5 linked regions of the Methanothermobacter thermautotrophicus str. Delta H genome follow. The protein of the gene in region 5 binds, or shares a complex with, the protein of the main gene of each other region. Links are inferred from orthologs where the notes say so. Each region holds a gene or a part of one and is shown on either strand. Other genes may lie near its edges. The genes, in order: MTH_RS04965, MTH_RS06320, MTH_RS06285, rpoB and MTH_RS00205.

Region 1 (6,206 bases), 930 kb from region 5 along the record:
GAGAGTGTACCCATGTAACTTGTCCGGTCCAGCAGCTGGCTCACACCTGCCCTTCCACCAACCCAGTTACCGGTTGCAATGGCGTGCTTGAGGTTCTCTGTCAGCACGTCGGATCTCACAGCCTGTTTTACGGATGGTTCCTTACCCCTGGCAAGGCTCCTCTCGAGCTGGTAGCTCATATCCCTGCTCAGGCTTGTGAAGGCCACCCTGAGGAGGTCCTCCATGAGGTCGCCTGAAACCCTGAGCCTCTTGTTTGTGTAGTGGTCCTTGTCGTGTGGCCTGCGCTCCCCTGATATGACCTGAAGGAGCATCTCGGTCATCTCGGCAAGGTATGTTGCCTTTTCCAGCCTCTTTTCGGGTTCTGTTCCTATGTGGGGCAGGAGGTAACGGTCTATAACGTCTTCAGCCCTTTTTATACGGTAGTCCTCGGTCATCCCCTTGGCGACGCGGTTACCGATGTACTTTATGGCGCTCCTTATGAGGTATTCTCTCCGGTCCTCTTCATCGAGTTCCTTCATCTCCTTTTTATTGAGGTTGAGCCTGTCGAGGGAGACCTGTATATCGTCTGCAGCTATCATCTGGTAGTTGAAGTCGTCTGATATGCTGGTGATGATTTCCTGGTCAGTTGCAAGTCCAAGGGCCCTGAGGAGTATGACGAGCGGGATTTCCCCTGGAACGTAGGGGAAGGATATTCTCAGGAAAACACCGGTCTTCCTTGGCTTACGGTACTCCAGGGATATTCTGGCCCTGAATCCACTCCTTATGGATGTTACTATTGCCCTTGCTCTGTTCTCGTCCTCTTCACCGATTCTTTCAAGGATTATCTTGTTGGGAGCTATCTCCTCCATCGTGACGATGGACCTCTCTGATCCATTAACAATGAAGTAGCCTCCAGGGTCCGCGGGGTCCTCTCCCTTCTCCATCAGTTCCTTCCTGCTGAGGCCATGGAGGTGGCATATCTCCGATTTCAGCATCACCGGCAGCTCACCGATGTATACCTTTTCGAATTCCGTTTCAGGTCCCCCCTCCTTGAGGAGTCTCATCTCCAGGCTCATGTGGGCTGAGTAGGTGAGGTTTCTTAGCCGGGCCTCTGTGGGATATATCTTGCTCTTTGAGCCGTCAGCCTCCTTGATGAAGGGCTTCTCTATGCTCACCTTTCCTGTTTCGACCCGGTATTTTCCCTGTTCCAGTTCAATGGGTTCGCTTGTATCTATTATTTCCTGTATGCGGTTACTTACGAAGTCGTTGTATGAATGGATGTGGTGGTCCACCAGATCGTATTTATCAAAAAACGCGTCTACCAATCCCCATGCACTTTTTTTCATGGACTTCCTCCAAAACAAATTAGATGATGAAATGATCCTGCAGTGTTGATCTTAAAAACTAGTCCTGAACAAGCCTGTAGGTTACGAATTCCTCTGCAGTCGGACTTTTACGGATTATTTTCACTATATCCCCCCTTTTAGCACCTATGGCCTTGGCCACAGGGTCTGTTGTTTTTATTTTTGGAAGCTGTTCTGGATGCGCATCGAGTTCTTTCAGCACCCTCTTTGCTTCAGATTCATTCAAAATCACGTGTTCCGGAACCAGCTGGTGTTTCAAGATCTCCCTCTTCACAATTCAGTCCTCCAGATAAAAAGTCACCGTAAAATTAGATAGCGGGCCCGACGGGAATTGAACCCGCGACCACTTGGTTAAAAGCCAAGCGCTCTGCCAGACTGAGCTACGGGCCCTCAGGAAACGCCCTGGCCGGGAATTGAACCCGAGTCGCGGGCTCGACAGGCCCGCATGATAGCCCCTACACCACCAGGGCAAGTCTCTAGAATGAGAGCATTCCATTGTTCTCTAGTTACCTGCTTATATACTTTTCCATTCCTATATGACATGCATGCTATGAGTTACATTTTTCTAGTATTTAAAGCTTTCACACCATTGGTGGAGTCCCGCCTGCCGGACTTGAACCAGCAACCCTCGGATCTACAGTCCGATGCTCTGCCAATTGAGCTAAGGCGGGTTGATATACATCATTGGACATCATTGGACATGATGCATATTTAAGCTTTGTGGATGGGACCACCCGGATTTGAACCGGGGTCTCAGGCTCCCAAAGCCCAAAGGATCGACCAAGCTACCCTATGGTCCCTTTTTGAAGCCCCGGACGGGAATTGAACCCGCGACCACGAGATTACAAGTCTCGCGCTCCACCAGACTGAGCTACCGAGGCATTTCCAATGTTAGTAACTACTCATTTATATAGTTTGTGGTTATGGGTGCCTGGATTCCTCAAGCACCCTGACTGCGGGAAGCTCCTCACCTGCAAGGAGGCTTATGCTGGCACCGCCTCCACTGCTGATATGGTTTATGCTGTCCTCAAAGCCCATCTTCACTGCTGCAGCAGCAAGGTGACCCCCGCCGATTATTGAGAAACCTTCTGAAGAGGATATTGCATTCAGTATGTCCTCGGTTCCTATGCTGAAATCAGGGTTCTCAAATACGCCTGCCGGTCCATTGGCAAAGAGGGTCCTTGCCTCACGTATCCTCCTGGCGTAGAGCTTTATGGTTTCCATTCCGATATCCTGTATCGGATGGTTGGGTATCTTTTTCACAGGAACATCAACCCTCTTGCCGTCCCTGCATACTGCAACATCAACGGGTACAACTATCCTTTCAGGGAAGCGCTTCTTCAGTTTCTTCGCCACCTTGATGAAGTCACAGTATCCCCTGCTCTTGATGAAGTCCATGTTCACCTTACCGATCTTAACCCCGCATCCCGCCAGGAATATGTTGGCAACAAGGCCCGTTGTCAGTACAAGGTCTGCGCTACCGTTTTCAAGGACGTTCTTCATGACCATGATGGAGTCATCAACCTTCACCCCGCCGAGAACATAGACACAGGGCCTTTCAACATTCTCAAGGGCACCCTGAAGTGTTCGAAGTTCCCTCTCCATCACACGACCCGCAGCTGACGGTACCCTCAGGGCGAAGCCAACAAGGGAGGGCTGGGACCTGTGGGCTGCCGCGAAGGCGTCGTTGATGAAGTAGTCCAGGAGGGGCGCCAGCTTCCTAACAAGGTGTGTCTCCGCCTGTTCCTCAGGGTCTCGCTTGAGCACCTCCTCGGAGTAGAAGCGGACGTTCTCAAGGAGGATTATCTCACCATCACCCAGTCCTGAGATGTTCTCCCTTGCAGCGGATCCGAATATATCCTCAACGTACTTAACGGGCCTCCTGAGTATCCCGGAGAGCGCCCTGGCATGCTGCTCCAGTGTTGTGAAGTCATTCTTCCCGGGTCTGCTCTGGTGGGCCATCACAACTGTCCTGGCACCCCTATCTGAGAGTTCCCTTATGGTCTCTGCATGGAGCCTCATCCTTGTATCATCGAGTATTGTCCCATCATTGGGGTCCACAGGCGAATTTATGTCCACGCGGACAAGGACTGTCTTTCCTGTGACTTCAATGTCATCCATGGTTTTAAATTTAAAGGACACCGGGATCACCATCAAACCTTACTTACAAGATCCAGAAGGGCGTCCCGTGGGCTGTCAGCCAGGATGATGCCTGATGCAAGAAGAACACCCTCGGCCCCCAGGTCAACAGCAGCCTTCATGTCGTCTCCTGTGGATATTCCGGCGCCACAGAGCACACTGACCTCAGGGTTCACCTTCTTCACAGCATCAACACTTCCCGTTATAACCTCAGGTTCGGCCCTTGACACAGGTATTCCGGATCCTATGAGTTCAGGGGGTTCAACCGCCACGAAGTCCGGTCCCAGGGCGGCGGCAGCAGCAGTGGTCATGACGTTGTTCGTGCATACCACGGACATCATCTCAAGTTCCTTCATCCTTGATATCACCCATTCGATGTCTGCAAGTTGCATCCGCTTTTCTGAATGGTTTATGAGGGTTCCTGCTGCACCTGCGTCCCTGGCGCACTCTGCAAGGATGCTCCCTGTGTGTCCACCAGCATCAACGGCGTCAATGTGCTGTGCCAGCACCGGTATTTCTACAGCATCACTCACCCGGTGGAGGTCCATGTGCTGCGGTGCCACAGCCATGTTAACACCGGTCTCATCTGCGACATCCCCGCATATTGATGCAAGTTCGAGGGCTCTCTCACCTGTTGATTCGAGGTATGTTTTAAAATTCAGTATGACAATGGGTGTGTCCTTCAACTCCAAATCCTCCAGCATGATTAATGGGATATCTCATAGTATGGTTGAGGTGTATTATAAAATATGCTGTGACATCCGTGCGGGAGTTGTTGAAGGGGTTCATGAATGAATTTGCCTGTAATATCCAGCGCATCCCCACATAGTGAAGGTGTTAAATGCAGAAAGCTGTTGGATGATGTTAAACCAGTGAAAAATTAAATTGTAAACATTATACTACATGTTGTAGGTCTTCACAACGCGTGTTGCGCGACCGCAGGTTGCAGTATAATGTTTACTACCGTAACGCTTGGTTACCAGTGACGGTTCAAAGCTCGTCCACCTGCCCTCAGAATACACGTGAAGCCATCGGTGTCTTGATGATGATGAGGTGGCACCCTGCACGACCTTCACCTTGTAGCCGTTTGCTGCAAGTTTCCGGGCAGACCAGTCAGAGAGTCCCCAGCAGTCCCCATAGCCTGTCTTCTCAACGCCTTCAGCTGTGTGTGGCCCGCCTGATCTGTGATTAAGGTTCCTGTTAATGTAGGATGCAAGCTTCTCAAGCCCCTCATCGCCCTGGAGATTGTTAAGCTCATCAGAGCTTATAGCCCTGGTGTATGCTTTTCTTGAGGTTGTACTGTAGGTAGCACGGCTCCTGTATTTCTTCTTTGTCTTTGTCTTATAGGCAGCCTTTGTCCGGTACGTGTACTTCTTTTTTGTCTTTGTCCGGTAGGTTTTCTTTACCGTACCCTTGGAAGCATGGACCTTGCTGTATCTCTTGTACTTCTTGTACTTGGATGCTGCATCAACCTTTGGGAGGGATGTGGACTTTGCTGTTATCTTATCGCCACTGGAATCTTGAAATTCCAGCTGTCCTATGGGTATGGTACTCACTGCTACTGCGAGTGCAAGTAGAGCGAGGTAACGCGAGTGTCTCTTAATCTTACCGCCTCCACTGATGGCAGGATCTACCCGCCGACCTTACCATGAACCTTAATCACATCACCACTATATATAAACCTTTGTTTCCGGAATAAGACAAAAAGGCTTATATAATGCTTTTTTCAGCATTCAGAGGATTCTAATCATGAATTGATAATGGCGCCCCAATACTCTGTTAAAAGGTTTTATTTTTTCCAAAGAATGAATATGGGGCCCTAAAAAAATCTGAAAGCCTTTTAAATTAAATCAGCACCTCACGCACACCTAAGCACATTTTAATGAATTCAATTCCATCAGGGGCTTTTAAGAGAGCTTATATGGCAAAACCAGAGATTATAAAGCCATTTAAACACAGACCTTTTAATACTAAGCTTATATTTATTATTAACCCACATTCCTGTCTGTCTGGTGTGGCTGATGTAAGGGGGGCTAACAGGAGGTCATCTAATCGCAGCGGTTCCTGTGTCTGGCATATATATTTGAATAAGAAACATTTCATAGCATCATTCCATCAGAGAACCTGCTGGCATATATTTAAATGGAGCTGCAGAAATCATATCAAGGGCAGAACATCTGAAAAAATGTTAGAGATGGGTTGGCCATGTACCTGGAAGAATCTCAGAGAAAAATGGAGAGGATGGGATACCGCTTCGTGGGAGAGCACGGACATTCAGCGGTTAAAACCTGCCTCTGGACAAAGAAGAGCATAGTCAATGAGGGAGTATGCTACAAGGAAAAATTCTATGGAATCAGGAGCCACAGATGCCTCCAGATGTCTCCAAGTGTGCCATTTTGCCAGCAGAAATGCCTCTTCTGCTGGAGGGACCTCTCATCAACAGGGACAGCATGGGAGGGCCCCCATGATGAACCCGCAGATATAATTGATGGGGCCATAGAGGCACAGAGGAAACTGCTATGTGGATACCTCGGCAATGAAAGGGCAGATAAAATCAAGGTGATGGAGTCACAGGACCCGACAAATGCTGCCATATCACTTGCAGGGGAACCAATGCTCTACCCTGACATGGATGGTCTCCTGAGGGAATTTCACAGGAGAAACTTCACAACATTCCTTGTAACCAATGGCCTGGCACCCATGAACCTTGAAAAACTTTCAGAG
Region 2 (6,170 bases), 1.2 Mb from region 5 along the record:
TAGATCTCAGTGAACTCTTCTATATTCATTTCGATGTTCCCGAGGCTTGGATCTGCGAGTTTGACCGTGTCATTGGTGATTCCGTTTATTACGGTGTAGTGTCCGGTGCCGTCATTGATGGTATAGGCGATCATGTTTTCTTTGAGTTCAGATATGTTTAGTTTCATGCCGGTTGCGTTCACTCCCTTGGCCCTGCTGGCTTCCAGGAGGCCCTGCATGGTGGTCCCGTCCTCGGTTGTTCCGGCAAGGCCTGCGAGTTCATCCTCTGTGGTGTTCACTCCGAGTCTCTGGAGGACGGTGACGAGTGCTGCGGGTCCGCAGGTGTAGTTCCTTGTCTGGAGGACCACACCCTCAGAATCCACTGTAACATTATGGGTCAGTGCACCCGCTACATCATCCCCCTGTGCTTCAAGGACTGTACAGTTGTCTGCAGCGGCTGAAGAGTTAACAGACACCGCGAGGAGGAGCACGACCAGCAACAGTATATACAAACCTCTCACTTTGGACACTCCCATTAACTTATAATAATTCTATACAAAAAACTCATATATATTACGGATCAGCTACAGCATATTACTTGAGGCGACAGTAAAATTTCATAGTAGGTATATAAACGGGGGACTCGCCATAAATCGATGGGCGATTAAAAAAACTGGAAAAACATGACACACCAGCTCAGTGGTGGTTATAAAATTTTTTTATTAAATCATGGCTGTTATCAGGACTATCTCCTCAAAGAAGTACCTCTCACTTGCAGTAACCGACGCATCAAAGCCCATATCTGCCAGTTTCTGGAGGGTCTTCTCTGTATCGGAGAGGGAGGACTGCACCAGCTGGACCCTCCCCCCAGGTTTCAGGTGTGCCGGGACCTCATCAAGGAACCTGTCTATAACCATCCTGCCGTCGGGGCCCCCATTCCAGGCGAGGTCCAGGACATCCCCTGTGGCATCATCCCCGGTGGCTGGAAGGTAGGGTGTGTTGAAGAGGATGACGTCAAATTTTTCGCCCTCAACCGGGTCAAAGAGGTCCCCCTGCAGGACCCTGAGTTCAACTCCATTGATAATGGCATTCTCCTGCGTGCACTTAACTGCGGCGGGATTCACATCGGTTGCAGTCACATCTCCCTTCTCTGATGCTCTTATGGCAACAAGTCCTGTTCCTGTACCTATTTCAAGGACACGATCACCCTCCCTGACATCCAGGTTATCTGCAAGGAGGAAGGTGTCCTCTGCTGGTTCATAGACGTTTTCGCAGGTCTTTATTTTAATTTCACCGTATCTTATCATTTTCATTTTGCACCGTCCTCATCAAGGATGAAGATATCCTCGATATGCTCCCTTCCCAGGGCCCTTGCGATCCTGTGGGCAAGGATGAGGGAGGGGCTGTAACGTCCCTTCTCAAGGGCTATTATGGTCTGCCTTGTTACCCCAACCCTCTCTGCGAGTTCCTCCTGGGTTAATCCGAGTTCCTTCCTGTGTTCCCTTATTAGTGTCCTCAATTCTCCCTCTCCAGCCGGTAGTTTGTCACGGATTTTGCAAGGACACCTGCAAGGAGTGCAAGTAAAATGAAGGGGTCGACGTGGGGCTTTCCCTGCAGGGAACTTGAGATGAGTTCTATGAACACTCCAATTACAAGCACTGGCATCATGGCCCATGCGGCGTTTCTTTCTGCTATGGCCTCATGGAGGTACTCCCTTTCATCCCTTTTCACCTTCCACATAACATCAAACATGTCCAGGAACATGAATGCAAGCCAGGCACCTGTCACATACATCCTTGTGGTGGTGTTGAGGGGAAGTAGCTGGATCCCGACGAGCAGCAGGAATACGCATGCAAGGTATACTGCGCCCTGCCAGGTTTTTATTGAGACTCCCCAGCCACCGTACTTTCTTCTACCGAACCACTGGGGTCTTGCTATTATCAAAACAATCACCTATGTAAAAAATAGTTTACATAATACTTATAGTTTTCTCAGGGATGTGCTGATGAAGGCCCAGCTCAGGAAGAACCTGAGAGATCCTCTATATGCTCTGCTATTTCAAGTATATCCTCTGGTCTCAGCTGAAAGACCCTCTTCTCCAGTATTTCTGGTGGAAGACCCCTCAGAACTTCATTAAAGCTCAGATCAGTCCTTATTTCATGGAATGATTCTCTGAGGGATTTTGAGGTTTTCTTCTTCCTGTGCTGGAAGAGTGCACGGCATACATCCTCTAGGAATGCCGGGGCCCTGAAACCCGTAGGTTTAAGGGTTACAACCGCAGATTCAACCCTGGGACGGGGGAAGAAACAGCCCGGTTTGAGGTAGTCAACTATTTCAACCTCTGCAAGGAAGTGCACCATGACCGACAGTCTTGAGTACTCCCTTGTACCCGGCTCTGCAACCATTCTCCTTGCAAATTCCTTCTGGTACATGAGAACAGCGAGTTCAAAGTCATGCTCCAGAAGCCTGAAGGTTATGGGGGAGGAGATCTGGTAGGGCAGGTTGGATACGACCTTGTTGAATTCTGGAAAATCAACCCTGAGGGCATCACCGACTATCACATCAACGTTATCCACCTGAAGCCTGTCCATCAGGATAGCTGCAATGAGGGGATCACTCTCAATTGCGGTGACATGACCAGCAAGTTCTGCCATTGGAAGTGTGAGGGTCCCTATACCCGGTCCTATCTCAAGGACCCTGTCATCTTCCCTGAGGTCAGCGTATTCAAGTATGCGCTGCCTTTTGACCTCATCTATGAGGTAGTTCTGGCCGAGGCTCCTTCTAAGCCTCACACCATACTTCCTCAGCACCTCCCTTGTCTCGGTGTAGAGCCCTGACATAAAAATAGATTCTAAATTTAAATTGAAGGATCAGCCCCTCCTCTTCTGGGGCGGTCTTGTGAATATGTTGTACTTACGTTTTCCCCGTTTGGCGCCCTCAACATCCAGTTCCATGAGGACCCTCCTGACGATGAGTTTAACAGGGTCTGATAACATGGGGACCCTGTTCTTTATGTCCTCGAAACTTTCAAAGGGCTTCTCCTCACGGGCCTTGAGGATATCCCACATGTGCTTTTTACCGATTCCTGGAAGAAGTTCAAGCTGGTGAAGCCTGGTACTTATGGGTCCAGCCTCGTTGAAGAACTTTACAAACCGGTCCTCATTTGATTTTATTATCTCCTCAACGACGTAGGGCAGCTCAACCCTGGCGGTGGCTGTGAGTTCATTGTGACGGAGCCTCCTGTTTATACGGGCGATCTTGTCCCTTTTACCCTTACCGATGTAGACCTCCTCGTGGATTTCAAGGTCCACGTCCGGTCTTGGTGTTAACTCCAGGAGGGTGAACTCATCCTTACCCAGTGCCTGGGCAACAGGCCTCTTCTTGAATGTACCGAACCCTTCGCTCATGTAACCAAGTGGAAGGTAATCCAGTATGATAGCGTATTCTTCCATGAAATCACATACTCTACTTTTTTCAGGTCAGATATTATTTTTATTCGACCCGGTATTTATCTATTACCTCGAGTATGCCTGGAAGGTCATCAGCCTTTATGGGAACCCTCTCCTTGGCAAAGATTAAACGGAGGTCGGATATGTCCACCGGCATTATATCTGCAATTTTAACAGCATGCCTCCTTTTGATGTTGGGGATGTCCATCAGTTCCTCCACCAGCTCCCTGCTCTTTTCAGGGTCAAGCCTTGAAAAACGGGTTACATGGTCAAGGACAAGGTTCTGCTCGTATGTGAGTTCATGGTCTTCCCCAAATTTTTCAAGGATTTCCTTAACCTCTGCCATAGAAACAGGTTCACTTTCCAGAACCTTTTTCCCGATCATGGGAATCACTCTTGCATCTGAAGGTGCTCTGGCCTCACAACAAGCTGTTTATCCTTGTTACCATCCTTCAGGGCAACAACATAGGATTTACCCATCATCCCCACAACTCGACCGGTTTTACCATGGAAACGCGGGTGTGGCTGGCCCCTGTGAATGCTAGGGTCGATGATGATGTGTACAAGGTCACCCTCATTGAAGCTCTGGATCTTCCTTGTTATGGGGTTGGACCTGCCTGGCCTTTTAACCTTCTGAAGCTTGTGTCTTGTTTTACTTCTGAAACCTCTTGATCTTCTCATTCTTTAACCTCCATAAAAAGCCTTCAATGGCTTGTAACAGTCACTAAAACTTTACAAGAATCAGATATCTAAACTTATAAGTTCTCTATTTAATATCTCCATTAATATATATTTTTCCTTATCATGGCTATTCTGCATGGGACGCAGTGTTTTATTTTTTCGATCATCTGCTTAATCTTTTTCTGATGGTTCATCACCGACCTCAAGGACATCAAGGGCCACGCACCTTGCAGGGACCCCCAGAACACTGCTCACACTTGGTTCTGTACGTCCCGAATCCCCTGAAATAAGCTCCTTTATGTAGAGGCCGCCCTCACCCTTTATTATCAACTCAAGGCAACCATCCAGCAAGTTCCATGATATTTCCAGGACTCTCCTCTCTCTGACCCTGTCAGCCCTGCGGTGGGAAACTCTCACAGGGGTCCGCTGTTTTATGATGTCAAGTGACCCGAGTCTCTCAAGGTCCTCATCAGTAACGTCTCCATCCAGTTCAACCAGGGCCCGGTAAACCTTGTACCTGCTCTGGGATGAGTCCTTCAGTTCAACCTTCCTCTTCCTTGTGGAGAATCTGAGGCCCTCAACCTCAACCATGCCCTGGGCCCTGCGGTTCACCTCCTCCTCAAGGGATTCAGGGTCCAGGTTCCTCACCCGGGGTTCCCTTATCTCCAGGACAAAGGGTCTCCCTGTCCCGAGCATCCGGACGTCCACATCCTCCCTGCCTGAGCCATGGAACCTTGCATCACGTCCCTGGCTGGCCTCCAGGATGGGCCCGGCTATGAGCTCCTCCACAGACGTGGGATACATCTTACCGGTGTAATTGCACCTCTCACAGCCCCTCCCCCTGCACTTCCTGCAGGGCCAGCGGGTCTGGGGTATTCCCCTAACCAGCTTGCGGTACCTCCCCTCAAGGAAGAGGGGGTTTATCTGGATCCAGACCCTGATGTCCCCCCTGAAGTCCACCATCACCACGAGGTCGGGGTCCTCAAATTCTGCGCTGCAGCCCAGCAGTTTGACAACCCTCTTACCAAGTTCACGGTTGAGATCCCTTTTAAGCCCCTCAGTCTGGATTCCGAGGCGCTTTCTGATCTCATCATCAAGTTCCACCATTTTGGGGGGCAACCTTGTACCCACAAGTACCGAAGAGTATTCAAGGCCAAGTTCATCCACCTTCTCCTTAACCATCCCTGCGGCCTCATCAATCCTGTCAAAGACGTCACCGCATATCATGCATGGCCCGGATAGTTTCAGCGAGAATTTCTTCTGGAGCTTCTCACCCCTCAGACGGTTCCCTGGCCCTTCAACCAAATCAACAAAGTGCCTGCCAAGGCAGTGCAGACATATTCTGGACTCTGTGATTTCAAGCAGTCCTCCCAGTCTCTGCTGAACATCCATGGTTATCCCCTGATCTCTGCCCTTCAGGATGCTATCTCATGAACTGCCTCATGAGCTGGCCCATGGGTCCGCCCATTTTTCTCCTTCCAAGCCCCTTCATGGCCTTTTTGGTGACCCTGTAGTACTTCAGGAGCTCCTTAACGTCCTCATTGCGTGTCCCTGAACCCCGGGCTATCCTGCGTATTCTTGAGTGCTTTATGATGTCTGGTTTTTCCAGTTCCTCCTCTGTCATGGAGTCCATTATTATGAGGTACTTCCGTATGGTCTCCTCGGTCATCCTGCTGGCGTCCTTTGGGAGTTTCCCGGCACCGGGCAGCATACTCATAACCTGCTGGAGGGGCCCCATCTTACCCATCATCTCAAACTGCACCCTCATATCCCTGAGGGTGAACTTACCTGAGAGTATTGCGTCGAGGGATTCCTCTGCAATCTCCTCCTCTGAAACCTCTTCAACCTTCTCGAGGAGACTTCTGAGGTCCCCCATACCCAGGAGACGTGATATGAACCTTTCGGGATCGAAGACCTCCAGGTCATCTATCCTCTCACCGGTACCTATGAACTTTATGGGAGCACCTATCTCTGCAACGGCCGAGAGGGCCCCACCACCCTTGGCTGAACCATCGAGCTTGGTCACAATTATTGAACCTATATCTGTGGCTTTTCTGAATG
Region 3 (6,374 bases), 1.2 Mb from region 5 along the record:
GCCTGAGGTCAAGTTTCTTAACGGGTTTGTTACCTGATGGGAGTGGACGTGGGTAACCCCTGTAACCGGCAGTGACACGTCTGAACTGCCTCTGACCCCACTTAAGTTCACTGGCCTTTCTCCTCTTTGATTCCAGTACCTCGTGAACGGTGTGTTTTCTACAGTTTGGACAGTAAGTTCTTCTTTCCTTAGGAATCTTCATATCTAATCACCTCGTAAGTGAAAAAGTAAGCCTTTAAAATAACTGAACTTTTTTATACTGGGTTAGTATATCTCAAATCTCTATTTATACCTTTGTATGTGACACCACCTGGTGGTTCACTGAACCTTAAACTGCTAATCCGTGTTGATCCATCAGTTTCATTGCAGAGTACCTGATCTTCAGAGAATAGGAGAGCAATCTAACCATTTTAAAGCCTGCTGCCTATGAATACCTTATCCTCCGACCCTTCTTTGCATTTATGAAGACGTTTGCATTCAGTGATGGGAGCGTGACTATGTCCTGCGGCCGGAATGGACCGTATACCTTTTCATCCACACCCATTATTCTGGCAGGTACCTCCTCAAATATCAGCACCGTTTCAATATCCTCCTCCCGCCCTTTAACCCCTTTATCGGTTTTTACGGATTTTGAGGGGTCAGCGAGAAGTTCAGGGCCATCCAGAACGTCCTTCCTGGGGGCATCATCTTTCGCCCCTGAATCCCTGGTACCGGATTCAACATCTATTGAGGGGATTATCCTCGCCCTGAATTCCCTCAGGGTTTCTACCAGTGAAAAGTAGAGCTCCTCCTCCTCTGGTGTCATGTTGAGGGGGGTTGTATCCTGGAGGTCGAACTGTGGCCTGCCATTGAAGAGGTGGTATGACCTCTGGACGTTCATGACGGCACTATCAGTTATCTTGTGCTCCCTTCTCTCGCAGATCTCCGTGGCTATCCTCTGGGTGTCCCTTATGAGGTAGTGTTCCTTGGCGAAGGGGTCATTGCCAACGGCGTCAAGGAGGTCCTCTATGTAACTGTGAACCCTCTCATAGAAGTCATCCCCCACCCTTGCAAGGCCGCTTTCAGATCTCTCCTTTTTCTGAATCCTCCTCAGTTTCTGAAAGAATTCGTCCAACCCCATTCCTCACCTTTAAGTTATTCCTCTGCCTCTATTCTTGGAGCAAGGAGGAAGCTGAGTTCACCCTCTTTGCTTGCCATCTTCAGGGTCAGTTTGAGGGGCATGTCATCTCCCAGGTTGATTATTGCTGTCTCACTGAACTTGTCTGCCTTGAGCATCTCCTTGATCTTATCAAGGGAGTATATGCTCCTTGCAGGTTTATCTATCCTTTCGCCGTGGAGGTATTCAATCTGGGCGTCTCCAAATTCTCCCTCAGCTGAGGCTATGAAACGGTCCTCATCTACACGGAAGGTTATCTTATCTGAGAATATGTCTATGTCAGCTATTGAGTCCTTGAGGAGCTGGAATGGCACCTCGAACTCATTCTCATACTCAATTTCAGGAGGACTTGGGGTTTCATATTCGATGTCGATAAGCCTTATCTTGAATGTCCTTACTGCTTCCCCTTCAAACTGGATTATCAGGTTTCCCTCGTCGGTTGAGAGTATGACCCTGTCATTTGCCTTTGCCCTCTTGAGGACCTTCATGAGTTCCTCTGTGTCCACGTTGATCCTCTCTGGTTCATCACAGACGTACTCATCGAAAAGCTCGGCCTTCAGTTCGAGGTGCACGTATGTGATGTGGGACCTGTCAAGGGCGTCCAGGCGCAGGCCTTCGGCGCTAAGCTGTATCTGAACCTCGTCAACGATGGATGATATGGCATCGAAGCTCGTCCTTAAAATGTTAGGGTCATTCAATTCTGCCTTGAACATTTTCGTCCTCCTTATCCTATATAGCTAGATATTGGGGTCATGATTTATATACTATTCCTCTTCTTCTTTCTCTTCCCCTCTTTCAGCCTTCTTCACCTGTTTATAGAACCCCTCAAGGGGTGTGCCCCCTATGATGCTATGGACCATGAAGGCCCCCACCAGCAGGAGACCCGTGAGGATGAGGAATGCTGCGATGACCGTGTTCTCGCCTGAGACCACATTGTCAACAACACGGTCAGATGACCCCATTATGGTGACGATACCTGTCAGCAAAAGCATGACACCAAGTACCATTGCACTGTACCTCAGTATATCGTCACGGTGTTCCATTATGAGGGTCACCGGAAAGCCGTGCTCTGATTCATCCTCCTGTAACTCCTCCCATACCCGGGCAAGGAAACCCCTGAGCCTTTCTGAATACCTGCCTTTCTTACCATCATCGGGGCCTTCATCAGACATCTGCTCACCATTTTTCAGTCATATTCCCTCCAGGTGTGCTTGCAGCGGGTACATCTGAAGAACCGTGTCTCTGATTCATCAGCCCTCCTTGTCTGCTGCAGCCACCAGAAGGCCTCCATGTTACCACATTTCGGGCATTCAACCCTCGTTGTTGGGAGGGTATTTACATCATCACCTGTGAATATTATGGTCTCCTTTGCCTCAACTTCCTCTGAGACGCGGTACTTGTCTTTGAGCTTATCTGTGATATCCTTCTCATAGCCACACTGACACTTAAATTTTCCCTCGGATGGAAACATTACAGCTCCGCACTTAGGACAAAACTCCATCTTCTTCCTCCTGGTCAGAGAAACTGAAACCTTTTTGATTTCTAAAGTTTTTCTACAAGGACATTTATAATAATTTTGATTGTGACTGAAGGTCATGATATGCTGCAGAATGATTTTTTAGTGGAACACGGGTGCATTCCTCATCAATCTATTCCCGGTATCTGCTCCTGAAATCCTCCAGAATCTTCCGGTGGTCAAATGCGAGTTCAAGATCATCTATATCCTCGATGTGGAATATTCCAATGTCTGCAGCGTCTGAACCGGCCTCCGGTTCACCGGACACTACCCTCGCGGTGAAGCATACGCTCACGGTGTGCCCGCGGGGATCCCTCCGGGGGTCGGAGTAGACCCCGAGGAGGTCCTTGATTTCAACATCAAGGCCTGTCTCCTCGAGGGCCTCCCTCCTTGCTGCATCCTCAACAGTTTCACCGTATTCCACAAATCCTCCAGGTATGGCCCAGGAACCCCTGTAGGGTGATCTGCCCCTCCGTATGAGGATTATTCTATCCCCTGATAACCTTATGATAACGTCCACCGTGAGCATGGGTGTCTTCAAACCAGACTCCTCCTGCAGGCATCTATTTCTAGGCGCTGCCCCTGGACTCTCCTAACGTGACTCCTGAGGCAATTATGTGGGCCGCCCTCAGTGGTTCTGGAATTGAGCTGCGGGTCGTTGATATCCTGACAATCTCTGCGGCGTCATCAGGTTCAATGCCTGCAGTCTGGATGTAGAGGGGTTCCCTGGATTCAACCCTGTGGATTCTACCGGCCCTCTCTATGCTGCGCCACCTTGCCTTCCAGTCAGAAAATCTGTGCTTGAGCGCCCTCTTTATTCTTTCCATATCTGGATGTTTCCTTACAACCACTATAACGGGAAGGCCGGTCCTCTCTGATAATTCCACTATGTCCACAACATTGAAGCCCCCGAAGGTCAGCCCATCAAGCATTATGACCCTCAGCTGGTTGAGGTGCCTTGATCCATTCACCATCTCGATGATCCGCTCTGTGGCATCGTCACCGTCCACCCTCACCGTGGTTGTGAGGACGCCGTCGAGCCACTGCCCGCCCCTGAATACGGTGCCGACCAGAAGCACATCCTCCTCACTTCTGGGGGTGAATGGAGCATCATCTATGCCAAGAATCCTTATCTCAGATTTTATCTGCCTGAAATTATGGTTCTCCATGGAAAAATAGTTCACAGGGACTCTATGAGGCGCCTGAATTCATCACATCTATCCCTCAGGGTTTCGGCTGCTGCCTTGAGTGATTTTTTCGGGCTTCCTGCCCTGATATATAGCTGTGGTTCCCCCACTATTGGGTGGTCTATCGAGTATGCTGCTGCCTTAACCTTTTCATCCTCCATGAGGATGCTTCTTAATACATTGCAGAGGGTGTGTGTTTCTCCCTCGAATACTATCTCCATCTCATTTCTCTTATCCAGAATGACTTCCATTAGAATTACCCCTTAAGTGATTAACCTTCATAATTCACTGATAGCTTCCTTTTTTCCCGGTTTTCACAGTTCGGGCACCTGACCTCGTCCCTGCCGTTCACTTCCATGAAGTGCCTGCAGCGGGTGCACATTGCCTTGATAACCCCAAGGTCACGGCCTGATGTCTGTAGATCTATGCCATCGAGGCCCATGATCTTTGTGACCCTTGCCTCCACGATGTCCCCTATCCTGAAGGCGTCTGTTAGCTTTGAAAGGTAGCCCTTCCTTGCCTGTGAAACGTGGACTCCTCCAACGAAGTATGTTGCAAGGGCTCTCCTGTTGCCCTTGATGCTGTGTATCCTCACAAGGGCCCGCTGACCCCTTACATCAATGACCTCTCCAATGACCCTTGAACCCCTTTTAAGTGTTGGTGGTGTGTTCAGCTTTGATATTACCTTTATGCTCTTATTCCGGTCATCCCTTGAAACCTCTCCAACGACAAGGGATTTTATCTTACCATCCTCATCGTAGGTCCCCTCAGAGGGGAGGACCTCTTCGCTTACAGCCAAAAAATCTCCGGGAAAAACCATATCCCCAGATTTAACTTTCATCCATTCACCTCTTCAAGGTAAAAACAATGCTTACCTTACAGTGATCTATGGTTAGATCTGATTATATATATGCTTTTGCATGCGACGTTCACAGATCGATTACTCCATGCCTCCGAATCTTACTACAAAACCATACTGCACATCTGTCCACTGATTACCATGCCTCTGATTACCATGCATGAGAGCCAGCCGCACACTGGCCTATCTGTAGATACCACACCAGATAAAGGGTTATCCGTGTATTATCTCATCCAGTGTGTAGTCGTCCCAGCTTCTCTCTCCCAGAACTATCTCCAGTTCAGATGGGTTCAGGAGTGGTCTATCGTAGAGCTGTGAGTCATCTATGGCTATCCTGGGACACGCAGTTACCACGAAGGCCTCAAGTTCCCTGAAGGGGAGAAGTGCAGCCGGTGAGATGTTCTCAGCGAGGAGTATGAGGGCCTCCCTTCCAGCCTCCTCAAGTTTTTTCTTAACCATGAGGGCCAGCTCAAACCTCATCTGTCCAGCCTTTGATGAGACCACCACCCCCCACCTGCTGGCATCCGATGCCCTGCTTATCCTCGCAAATCTCACCCTCAGGACCCTGTCTGCGAATTCCTCAATGTCCCTCACCTCGCCATGATATGGGTCAGCCACCACAACCTCGCGTCCGGTGAAGAGTTTTATGCCGAGGGGGTGGAAGTTCCCGCTTCCAAGGAAAAGGTAGGCATCTGCATCGGTGCCCCTGATGGCTGAGAAATTGCATCCCAGGACCTGGCCCCTGGCTGTGTTAACACCCTCCCCTGTGACGACCTCAAAGCCCCTCTCCTCAAGGAGAGACCTTGCCTGGTCAAGGAGGTGGAGGTGCTGTGCTGTTGTTGCAATTCCAATCCTCCTGTGGCCGGAAAGTCTGTCAGCAGCCTCCCTGATGACTTCACCTACCTCAACTGAGGATGCGGCCTCTATGAATATCACAGGGACCTCATAGTCGAGGGGGAGTGGTGTGTGTCCATAGTGGACTATGAGGTCAACCATGTCCCTCATTTTTCTATCTGAAACATCACATGCCCCGAAGCATGGGTCTGCGGATATCACGGCAGTTGCGCCTGTTTCTGATTCTATCTGCTCTGCAAGTTCAACTGCCCTCATTTTAAGTCCCTCAGGGAACTGAAGGCCCACGACCCCTGCATTACGTTTCCTTATCTCCCCGATGACCCTTTCAGTTTCAAGCCTGTAGAGTGACATTTAATCATGCGGCCCCCCGGCAGGGATATCCTCAACCTTAACTCTGCCATCGATAACATCAACCTTCACGAGGCTCTTCACAGTGAAACCTGTCCTTTCCCTCACGACCCTGGATCCCTCACCCTTATCTATGACTGTTATAACATCCCTGACATCAACATCCATCTCCCTGAGGGCCTCCAGGACCGCCAGGAGGGTCCCCCCAGTGCTCACAACGTCGTCAATGACAACGACCCTGTCTCCACTATCAACACCATTTATGTAGAGTTCCCCTTCACTGTATCCTGTCATCTGATGGACGGCAACCTCGCCGGGAAGGCCGTACCTTCTCTTCCTCACCACGACGAAGGGTATTCCAGTCTTCAGTGATAGAACCGTTGCATGGTGTATGCCCATGGCCTCTATGCAGATTATCTTATCCGCTTCAGGTCTGAACCTCCTCACTATCTC
Region 4 (2,852 bases), 940 kb from region 5 along the record:
CATCGCTTATCCTCTCAAGACGCTCCCTCACTTCACTGGGTGTGAGCTTGTAATCTCCCTCAACGATTGAGACGGGCTTGTCGAGTTTGATCTCCTCCTGTTCCTCCTCACAGTGGGGGCACTTATCGCGGCGCGCCTCTGCGTATATCTCCTTTATTATTGGTGTGAGGCTTTCCTCCTTCTCCATGGCGTCCAGGATCCTCTGACGGTATTCCTCGATTTCAGTCTCGGTGAGAAGGACCCTCCCACATTTTCTGCAGGTTGAGCGCAGGATCTTGTGTATGGTGTCTGCGAATCCCACGTGTATGACCGGCCTTGCAAGGTTTATGCTTCCGAAGTGGCCCGGGCACTCCCCTCCCTTGGCGCCGCAGGTCCTGCAGCGGAGGCTGGGGTCTATCACACCGAGCCTGGGATCCATGAGTCCGTTCTCTATGGGGTACCCGTCCTCGTCGTAGGTGTCCGGGGTGACGATCTGGGTGACGGACATCTTCCTGATATCCTCGGGGGACATGAGGCCAAAGTTTATCTGGGAAATTTTCTTTAAAATTCCTCTCAAGGTATTCTCTCCTTTTTGTTATTCCCTTAAATCCATTATCATGCCTTATCTTCCAGTATGAGTTTCGGGAAGATACAGAGACTCTTGAGTTCGTCGAGGAGTAATTTGAAGGCGTATGATACTTCCACAGGGAATGATTCTGAGTCCTCACATATAGGACAGTATTTCTTGTCCCTTATCTTGTCATAGACTGCTATCATACCACAGTCTGCACATACGAGTGCCTCATACTTGTCTGATTCATCAAGGAGCCTTTCCTTAAGGGCGAGGGCTGCTCCATGTGCGATAAGGCAGTCTCTTTCCATTTCACCGAATCTGAGACCTCCTTCCCTGGCCCTCCCCTCTGTCGGCTGTCTTGTGAGGACCTGGACCGGACCCCTGGATCTTGCATACACCTTGTCTGTTGTCATGTGGTGCAGTTTCTGGTAGTAGGCCACTCCAATGAATATCTCTGCCTCTATCCTCTCACCGGTTATGCCGTTGTAGAGTGATTCAACACCTGCAGTTTCAAATCCGTTGGCCCTGAGGGCCTCCTTTATGTCATCCTCGTCCTCTCCTGTGAAGGGTGTTCCATCAACCCGGCGGCCCTCCATGCATGCAGCCTTACCTGCGAGCATCTCGAGGACCTGTCCCACAGACATCCTTGATGGTATGGCGTGGGGGTTGACTATGAGGTCGGGCACTATTCCGTCCTCGGTGAAGGGCATGTCCTCCTGGGATACTATGAGGCCGACAACCCCCTTCTGACCGTGTCTTGAGGCGAATTTATCACCTAGCTCGGGCTGCCTCTGTTCTCTGACCCTGATCTTGGCGAGTCTGCTGCCCTCGACGGTTTCTGTAAGGAGAACGGCGTCCACTATACCCTTTTCACCATGCCGCACGGTTACTGATGTTTCCCTTCTTCGCTCTGCCACGGTCCCGAATTCATCTATCTCTTCAAGGAAACGTGGTGGTGATGTTTTACCTATCAGGACGTCACCGGATGAGACCTCTGCCTCAGGGTTTATTATACCGTCCTCATCGAGGTGCCTGTAGTCGCTCTCTGACCTGTAGCCCCTGACACCCTTCTCTGGTATCTCGAAGCGGTCCTCCTGACCACCGGGGTATCTCCTCTCGGCGGCCTCATAGGATCTGAAGAATGATGATCTTGCAAGGCCCCTCTCAAGGGATGCCTTGTTGAGTATGAGGGCGTCCTCCATGTTGTAGCCCTCATAGGACATTACCGCAACAACGAAGTTCTGACCTGATGGTCTTTCATCGTAGCCTGTCACATCTATTATCCTTGTCTTGACTATGGGGACCTGGGGGTGGTGGAGGAGATGTGCACGTGTATCTGTCCTCAAGTCATAGTTTGATGCGTATAGACCCAGGGCCTGCTTGGTCATCCCCGCCTCCATGGTGTTCCTCGGTGATGAGTTGTGGTTTGCAAAGGGGATGATACCTGCGCAGATACCGAGCATCGTGGAGGGATCTATTTCGAGGTGGGTGTGTTCGTCATTGATTTCATCAGGGCTCATGGCTATGTAGGCGTTTTCCTCCTCCTCTGCGTCCAAGTACTCTATTATTCCAGCGGCTATGAGGTCGTCCCATGACATTTCCCCTGTTTCAAGCTTTTCAAGGTGTTCTTCTGTGAGGAGAGGTTCTCCGTCCTCAACTATGATCAGGGGCCTCCTGGCCCTTCCAGGGTCTGTGAATATGTAAATCTCATGGTTTTCAGGGTAATGGGTTATGTTCATTTCAGGGGAGACTTCTCCGGATCTCCTCTTTTTCCGCATCTCCTCAACAAATTCTTCAGGGTTTTCACAGGTTCCTATAAGCTTCCCGTTAATGTAAATTTTGGTTTTACTCACTTAACAGCCTCCCGGTGGAAAATTAGTTCACAACCCCCATTTTAATGACCTCCTCAACCTCACTGGCATCTGAGCCCTCGGATATCTTTGCCAGCAGGGCGAGGTTCTTAACAAGACCACAGTTTGGACCCTCAGGGGTTTCGTTTGGACAGATCTTACCGAACTGTGTGGGGTGAAGGTCCCTTGCCTCGAAGTGGGGCTGGCTTCTGCTGAGGGGTGAAACGACTCTCCTCATGTGGGAGAGTGTACCCATGTAACTTGTCCGGTCCAGCAGCTGGCTCACACCTGCCCTTCCACCAACCCAGTTACCGGTTGCAATGGCGTGCTTGAGGTTCTCTGTCAGCACGTCGGATCTCACAGCCTGTTTTACGGATGGTTCCTTACCCCTGGCAAGGCTCCTCTCGAGCTGGTAGCTCATATCCCTGCTCAGGCTTGTGAAGGCCACC
Region 5 (6,174 bases):
TTGAGGCTATGATGGTAGCCGCTACCGGCCCATAACCGCACATGGTTGCGTTGAGTTCACTGATAACACCGTACATGCCGGTATCATCCATTGCTGTTATCCTGTCAATGATCCTTCTGTCGGTGGCTTCAGCAATGTCCTGTGGACTGTAGTGTGTGAAGTCTGTGCTTGCGATGACAGCCGCATCCCTTCCGGTTTCCCTGATGGCTGATGCGACCGCATGTCCAACATCGGCGGCTGTCTCATGGCCCTGCATCCACATGGTAACTGGAACTATCCTGAAGTTATCTGTGAAGTACTGGATGAAGGGTACATGCACCTCACAGCTGTGCTCGGCGAGGTGTGCTGTCTCATCCAGGTCTATGATCCCTGATTCTCTCACAATGGCTTCTGCAAGCTCTGAGTCTATCTCCACTGTACCGAGGGGTGTCTCCCATGCACCCTGCTGCATAAGCGATACACCTGACCCCATCCCTGTGTGGTTGGGGCAGATTATCACCAGGGTCCCGGGGATTCCATCGGATACCAGCTCATGGTAGGCGTGTGCTGCCACGGGTCCTGAATACATGTAACCTGCGTGGGGGGCGATCACCCCCTTTATCCTCCTCATGGACCCCACTGCCGGAAGGGTGCCGGGTCCGAGCTCATGCTCGAAACACCATTCAATGCGCCTTCTGAGGGCCGCGGGGTCCCGTTCATAGAAAGCTCCCGCCACTGCAGGTCTCCTTATCATATGACCACTTCTAGATCTTCAGTTCGAACTCTGTTGGAGGTATGTCCAGGTCCTCATCCTCCTTGAGGATGCCCTTCTCCCGGAGGAACTGCCTTGCCAGTAACCAGTAGACAAGGGCTATGGCCTTACGTCCCTTGTTGTTGACGGGTATTGCTATATCAACATTTCCAAGGAGGTTTTCAGTGTCACAGAGGGCAACCACAGGTATGCCTATCTGTTTGGCCTCGATGATTGCCTGTGAATCTGATCTTGGATCTGTGGCCACCAGGACCTCCGGTTCAATGAACTTCGCATAGTTAGGATTTGTGAGTGTACCGGGTATGAACCTTCCAGGTATGGTCCTTGCACCTGTAACTTCACCGAATTTCCTCACAGGTTCCTGTCCATACTGTCTTGTTGAAACAGCGAGGATGTCATCGGGTTCATACTTTGAGAGGAACTTTGAAGCCGCGATTACCCTGTCATTTGTCTTCCTTATATCGAGGACGTAGAGTCCGTCTGATCTCACACGGTAAATGTACTTCTCCATATCAGCTGTTTTCTGCTGTGTTCCAATGTGCAGTCCTGCTGCAAGGTATTTGTCCAGTGGTATTAGTAGTTCTGACAATCTATCACCTCAAATAAGTTTCAATATTTAAAATGGCAGATCAGCCATCCTTGAATATGGAATCTCTTCCTGTATGCGTATGAGTTCGTTGAGTTTGGCTATCCTCTCACCGCCTATTGCACCTGTCTTTATGAGGGGTGCTCCGAAGGCCACCGCAAGGTGGGCTATGGTATCATCTGTTGTCTCACCTGACCTGTGTGAAACCACAGGGGTGTACCTGTTCTCGAGGGCCAGTTTGACGGTGAGGTAGGTGTCTGTGAGGGTGCCTATCTGGTTGGGCTTGATGATTATGGCGTTGGCTGCACCCATCTCTATACCCTCCCTGAGTATCTCCCTGTTGGTCACGAAGATATCGTCACCACAGATCATGCAGCGGTCACCAACCAGGGATGTCAGCTCGGCGAAACCCTCAAGGTCTCCCTCATGGAGGGGGTCCTCGACATAGTACATGTCATAGGTTTCAATTATCTCCTTAACAAATTCTATCTGTTCGCCTGTGTCCTTCTGGACGTTCTCCTGCCTGTAGACGTACTTCTCAATCTCAGGGTCCCAGAATTCGCTCGCTGCAAGGTCCAGCGATGGTCTCACCTCAACACCGAGTTCATCTGTTACCTCCTCACAGGCAGTGGCCTGTATCTCCAGGGCGTCCCCGTTTGAGAGGCTGGGCACCCATCCGCCCTCATCACCCTTACCTCCTGCAAAGGACGGGTCCTTCTTCTGGATGAGCTCCCTTATCCTCTTATGGACGGCTGCATTTGCGAAAACCGCCTCGGTTATGTCCTCAGCACCCACAGGCACAACCAGGAACTCCTGTATGTCAGGGGCGTTTTTTCCTGCGTGGGCCCCCCCATTTATCATGTTACCCAGGGGGTAGGGTATGGATGTTGCAAGGTTTCCGCCGAGGAACCTGTAGAGGGGCATGTTGTAGGATGATGCTGCTGCCTTTGCGGTTGCCATTGAAACAGCCACCACGGTGTTACCTCCCAGAGATGAGAGATTTTCGGTCCCGTCGATCTCCTTTAGGACGAGGTCTATGTCCTGGAGGTCCACTGCATCCATTCCTATGAGTTCTGAGGAGATTATATCCTCGACCTCTGTTATTATCTCATCAACCCCCCCTGATGGGAAGGCTGCAACCTCCCTGGAACCTGTGCTTGCACCGCTGGGGGCTGCAGCCCTTCCAAAGCCGTTCCAGGTTATAACATCAACCTCAACCGTCGGGTTTCCCCTGCTGTCAAGAATTTTCCTTACTCTAACATCTTCAATAATACTTTCCATTAAAACACCTCATAATAAACTCTAGACTGAAAAATAGTGGTTTATTAGAGTTTATTTGTCTCTTCTAACGTCCAGTGGCATGACCTTCTTTTCAAGTTCCTTTCTGGCTATATCAACAGGGTCCAGTGACTCCTTGATCTCAACGAGTGGTCTTGCACCCATTGATATCTGGAGTGCCCTGGCACCTATCAGCCTAGCCCTTTCAAAACGTGTGAGTTTTTTTGACGCCATATGCATATGCCTCCAAGAAAAACATTAAAATAGAGGTTCTTGGATTCGATTTGATGGGACCGCCGAGATTTGAACTCGGGTCTCCAGCGTTCCGGTGCTGACCATCCCCGTTCCAGTTGAAAAGTCCGGAAACTTCTTCAATGGCTGGGAGGATGGACCAAGCTACCCTACGGTCCCCTACCATGTCTCAACATGTGAAATTAACATTCGTCTGCAGCAGTACCTCTTGAGACCCAGGTCATCAAGCACGTCCTTGGGGTCCTCTCCATCAGCCACTCTCCTCTGATACTCATTGAAATAGGCTGATACAGGTTTTCCGCAGCTTAAACATCTTACTGGAATCATACTGAATCATTCTACTCTTTAGTTTATAAAATAAAAATATATAAAGTTATCGATTGATCTACCTGTAACTCTTCTGTCTCCTTGCACGGGCGCCTCGGCCCCCGTACTTCTTGGGCTCTGAACGTCTGGGGTCTCCCACCAGCATTGTCCTGTCGTACTGTACGAACTTCTCCTTGAGGTCCATGTCACTGGTCCAGTCCACGAGTCCCCTGGCGATGACCATCCTTGCAGCCTCGGCCTGTCCAACTATACCCCCACCAACGACCCTGACGTTTATGTCAACGTCATTTATAACGTCGCCGGCAAGTTTCAGTGGTTCCATGATCTTGAGCCTTGCAAGTTCAGGTGTGTAGAGTTCAACCGGGACCTTGTTGATCCTCACTCTACCCTTACCTTCCCTGATGGTCCCCCTTGCAATGGCGGTTTTCCTTTTGCCGCTTGTGTGAATAACCTTCTTCATGATTACACTCCCTATCTGTAATCTAGCACCCAGAAGTTCTGAGATCTCTCCGAGTTCCATTCCCTTTTTTATGCTGCCTGCCTTTGCATCGGGTATTTCAACCATTTCTTCATCCTTGAATTCACGTGGAATACCCACATATGCCTTGAGGCCCTTGAAGGCTTCTCTTCCCTTTGATTTCTTGTAGGGTAGCATGCCCCTCACGGTCCTTCTGAATATGTCGTCGGGCCTTCTGGGGTACTTGGGACCCATCCTTCTGGGGTTGGATATGCTGGCCCTGTCAATCCTCTGCTTGTACTTGCCGTATGCCCATTCCTTAGAACCTGTGATCAGGATCTTCTCGGCATTTAAGACGATCACTTCCTCCCCCTCAAGGAGCTTCTTGCTGACGACACTTGCCAGTCTTCCAAGGATATGTCCTTCTCCGTTGATGATCATGAGCAACACCTTATTCTATTATCTTTATGTTCTTAATGGCCGGGTTCTCTTCAACAATTTTTCCGAGTGTCAGGCACTCTCCCCCGGCCCTCTCGATCTTATCCCTTGCTGTCTGTGAAAATGACAGGGCAACAACCTGGACCCTGTGGTCAAGGTTTCCGCTTCCAAGGACCTTTCCAGGCACGAGAACTGTTTCATCCTCATCGGAGTGCCTGTTTATCTTGGATATATTGACTGCAGCCCTGTTCCTTGTGGGCCTTTCGAGTCTCCTTGCAACGTCCTTCCAGATTGCTGCGCCTTCCTGGGATGATTTTTTCCTGAGATTACGTATGAGTTTTATAAGATTGGGATTCGTCTTGGTAATCTTCCTTACCATTGGTTAGCCTCCTTCACAAAATGTTATTACCTGCTCTGCCTTGTCCCTGAGGATGTCACAGGCCTTAAGGAGAACATCCTTTGGGTCAACTGATCCGTCGGTCTCTATCCTGAATATGAACTTGCCTTCCTCGTATCCCACATCTATGGCCCTCTTATCACATGCCCTGACACAGCTCTTGCACATTGAACAGTTTTCAAGGTCAACAACCACGGGTTTACCTGATTCCTCTCCAAGAACATCCCTCGGGCATGCCTCGATGCATTCAAGGCACTCGTCACAGTCTTCACTGAACTCTATCCTGGGGTAGTATTTGTATGCGCATGCTGTGGTGGGTTCCCATTTCGCATGTTCCCTTCCCACACCCAGCTGTGCGACGGCCTCCAGTTCAAGCTCATCATCATCTCCAAGCTTCACAAGGGGAATGTCAGGGTAAACCGGTTTAACTGCGGGTGTTTCTGAAACAAGATCCCCTGAGTAAACAACACCCGGGCCCTTCTTCCTGAGGGTGAGGGATACACTGCACTCTGAGCAGTACTCCTCACAGTCGCACTCCTCAGGCATTTTAAGGGATTCAGCAAATTCAGGGTCAGCTGCAAGGGGTACAAGCCCCAGCCTGTGGGCCAGTACCTCATCGAACATCTTGGCGTCGTTCCTGTACATGTTGACGTACTCAATTGCCAGTTTGGGGACCTCCATCATGCAGATCCTCCTTATGGCGTTTATGAATGGAACCGTGACGCCGCTGACCACAAAGACCATTTCGGTATCAGTTTTTTCCTTAAGAGCAATATCCATTTTAGACCCTTCTTCCCCTCTTACCTCCAGGTCTACCTGTTCCATCGTGAGGTATGGGAGTTACATCCTCAATTTTACCTATCCTCATTCCAGCCCTTGCCAGTGCCCTTATGGCTGCCTGTGCACCTGGTCCGGGTGTCCTTGGACCGTTTCCACCAGGAGCCCTGACCTTTATGTGCAGGCCGACGATGCCCTTCTCCTTTGCATCATCAGCTGCCCTTGTTGCGGCCTCCATTGCAGCGAAGGGTGAGGACTCCTGACGGTCCGCCCTCACAACCTTACCACCGGACCACTGTGTTATGGTCTCTGCACCGGTTATGTCTGTGATGGTGATTATTGTGTTGTTGAATGATGAGTAAATATTTGCAATTCCCCATTTTTCCTTCTCAGCCATTTTATCTCTCCCTGAAATTATTCAGCGTCCTGGGCTGCTTCTATCTGTTTTTTCATTGGGGATGATGGGTAGAACCCTATCTTATCCTCTTCTCCCCTTTTAACTATGTATCCCGGGGCGTCGATCTTCCTTCCGTCAAGGGCTATGTGGCCGTGGATGACCATCTGCCTGGCCTCCTTCACGGTCCTTGCAAGTCCCCTCTTGTGGACCAGTGTCTGGAGTCTTCTCCTGAGCACGTCCTCCACTGTGAGGTCCAGGACGTCCTCGAGTTTGGCGCCCTCGTTGAGTATTCCTGTCCTGACGAGGTGGCCCAGGAGCTGTTCCCTCTCCTTCCCTGTGTGTTCACTGGCCATACCAAGGAGGTACCTTGCGTCCCTCCTGTATCTCCTCACCATTGTCTCTGCTTTCCAGACTTCCTTCTTGTTCTTGAGGCCGTATTTTGCCACGAGCCTGTTTTCTTCCTTTATTCTTTCAGCGTTCCATGGGTGAGGTGGAGTATCATACTTTTTCCTTG

Evidence for each region.
Region 1: MTH_RS00205 (region 5) and MTH_RS04965 share a complex: the UniProt entries of both Methanocaldococcus jannaschii proteins name them as parts of the RNA polymerase complex. The link is inferred for Methanothermobacter thermautotrophicus str. Delta H from one-to-one orthologs.
Region 2: MTH_RS00205 (region 5) and MTH_RS06320 share a complex: the UniProt entries of both Methanocaldococcus jannaschii proteins name them as parts of the RNA polymerase complex. The link is inferred for Methanothermobacter thermautotrophicus str. Delta H from one-to-one orthologs.
Region 3: MTH_RS00205 (region 5) and MTH_RS06285 share a complex: the UniProt entries of both Methanocaldococcus jannaschii proteins name them as parts of the RNA polymerase complex. The link is inferred for Methanothermobacter thermautotrophicus str. Delta H from one-to-one orthologs.
Region 4: MTH_RS00205 (region 5) and rpoB share a complex: the UniProt entries of both Methanocaldococcus jannaschii proteins name them as parts of the RNA polymerase complex. The link is inferred for Methanothermobacter thermautotrophicus str. Delta H from one-to-one orthologs.

The regions. Positions count from the first base shown.
Region 1 is NC_000916.1:949,957-956,162, reverse strand. The notes cover bases 1-2,777. They hold MTH_RS04965 (DNA-directed RNA polymerase subunit H), read right to left. Parts: upstream 1,618-2,777; coding sequence 1,384-1,617; downstream 1-1,383. Other genes in these bases: MTH_RS04935 (phosphoglycerate kinase), read right to left, coding at 2,265-2,777; MTH_RS04970 (DNA-directed RNA polymerase subunit B''), read right to left, coding at 1-1,325. Outside these bases: more of MTH_RS04935, read right to left, coding at 2,778-3,464; tpiA (triose-phosphate isomerase), read right to left, coding at 3,497-4,186; MTH_RS04925 (transglutaminase domain-containing protein), read right to left, coding at 4,382-5,038; twy1 (4-demethylwyosine synthase TYW1), read left to right, coding at 5,688-6,206. UniProt on the Methanocaldococcus jannaschii protein: DNA-dependent RNA polymerase (RNAP) catalyzes the transcription of DNA into RNA using the four ribonucleoside triphosphates as substrates.
Region 2 is NC_000916.1:1,191,953-1,198,122, reverse strand. Bases 2,143-4,883 are described here. They hold MTH_RS06320 (RNA polymerase Rpb4 family protein), read right to left. Parts: upstream 3,814-4,883; coding sequence 3,472-3,813; downstream 2,143-3,471. Other genes in these bases: MTH_RS06310 (tRNA pseudouridine(54/55) synthase Pus10), read right to left, coding at 4,281-4,883; MTH_RS06315 (50S ribosomal protein L21e), read right to left, coding at 3,819-4,109; MTH_RS06325 (DUF655 domain-containing protein), read right to left, coding at 2,850-3,431; rsmA (16S rRNA (adenine(1518)-N(6)/adenine(1519)-N(6))-dimethyltransferase RsmA), read right to left, coding at 2,143-2,819. Also shown: MTH_RS09405 (C39 family peptidase), read right to left, coding at 1-500; MTH_RS06345 (HemK2/MTQ2 family protein methyltransferase), read right to left, coding at 702-1,286; MTH_RS06340 (helix-turn-helix transcriptional regulator), read right to left, coding at 1,289-1,498; MTH_RS06335 (hypothetical protein), read right to left, coding at 1,495-1,932; more of rsmA, read right to left, coding at 1,998-2,142; more of MTH_RS06310, read right to left, coding at 4,884-5,501; MTH_RS06305 (signal recognition particle protein Srp54), read right to left, coding at 5,533-6,170. UniProt on the Methanocaldococcus jannaschii protein: DNA-dependent RNA polymerase (RNAP) catalyzes the transcription of DNA into RNA using the four ribonucleoside triphosphates as substrates. This subunit is less well bound than the others.
Region 3 is NC_000916.1:1,184,563-1,190,936, forward strand. Bases 2,482-5,426 are described here. They hold MTH_RS06285 (DNA-directed RNA polymerase subunit L), read right to left. Parts: upstream 4,111-5,426; coding sequence 3,853-4,110; downstream 2,482-3,852. Other genes in these bases: MTH_RS06270 (transcription factor S), read right to left, coding at 2,482-2,657; MTH_RS06275 (NUDIX domain-containing protein), read right to left, coding at 2,806-3,213; MTH_RS06280 (DUF99 family protein), read right to left, coding at 3,242-3,856; MTH_RS06290 (exosome complex RNA-binding protein Csl4), read right to left, coding at 4,131-4,700; dph2 (diphthamide biosynthesis enzyme Dph2), read right to left, coding at 4,932-5,426. Also shown: MTH_RS06250 (50S ribosomal protein L44e), read right to left, coding at 1-202; MTH_RS06255 (hypothetical protein), read right to left, coding at 425-1,114; pcn (proliferating cell nuclear antigen (pcna)), read right to left, coding at 1,135-1,869; MTH_RS06265 (hypothetical protein), read right to left, coding at 1,921-2,328; more of MTH_RS06270, read right to left, coding at 2,343-2,481; more of dph2, read right to left, coding at 5,427-5,924; hpt (hypoxanthine/guanine phosphoribosyltransferase), read right to left, coding at 5,925-6,374. UniProt on the Methanocaldococcus jannaschii protein: DNA-dependent RNA polymerase (RNAP) catalyzes the transcription of DNA into RNA using the four ribonucleoside triphosphates as substrates.
Region 4 is NC_000916.1:955,956-958,807, reverse strand. It holds rpoB (DNA-directed RNA polymerase subunit B), read right to left. Parts: upstream 2,407-2,852; coding sequence 595-2,406; downstream 1-594. Other genes in the region: MTH_RS04970 (DNA-directed RNA polymerase subunit B''), read right to left, coding at 2,429-2,852; rpoA1 (DNA-directed RNA polymerase subunit A'), read right to left, coding at 1-556. UniProt on the Methanocaldococcus jannaschii protein: DNA-dependent RNA polymerase (RNAP) catalyzes the transcription of DNA into RNA using the four ribonucleoside triphosphates as substrates. The Rpo2 subunit (Rpo2N and Rpo2C in this organism) is implicated in DNA promoter recognition and in nucleotide binding.
Region 5 is NC_000916.1:18,133-24,306, reverse strand. What follows is about bases 1,611-4,355. They hold MTH_RS00205 (DNA-directed RNA polymerase subunit N), read right to left. Parts: upstream 3,195-4,355; coding sequence 3,027-3,194; downstream 1,611-3,026. Other genes in these bases: MTH_RS00190 (50S ribosomal protein L18e), read right to left, coding at 4,103-4,355; MTH_RS00200 (30S ribosomal protein S9), read right to left, coding at 3,253-3,654; MTH_RS00210 (DNA-directed RNA polymerase subunit K), read right to left, coding at 2,670-2,849; eno (phosphopyruvate hydratase), read right to left, coding at 1,611-2,618. Also shown: amrB (AmmeMemoRadiSam system protein B), read right to left, coding at 1-733; rpsB (30S ribosomal protein S2), read right to left, coding at 744-1,340; more of eno, read right to left, coding at 1,368-1,610; more of MTH_RS00190, read right to left, coding at 4,356-4,468; MTH_RS00185 (DNA-directed RNA polymerase subunit D), read right to left, coding at 4,472-5,266; MTH_RS00180 (30S ribosomal protein S11), read right to left, coding at 5,268-5,660; rpsD (30S ribosomal protein S4), read right to left, coding at 5,678-6,174. UniProt on the Methanocaldococcus jannaschii protein: DNA-dependent RNA polymerase (RNAP) catalyzes the transcription of DNA into RNA using the four ribonucleoside triphosphates as substrates.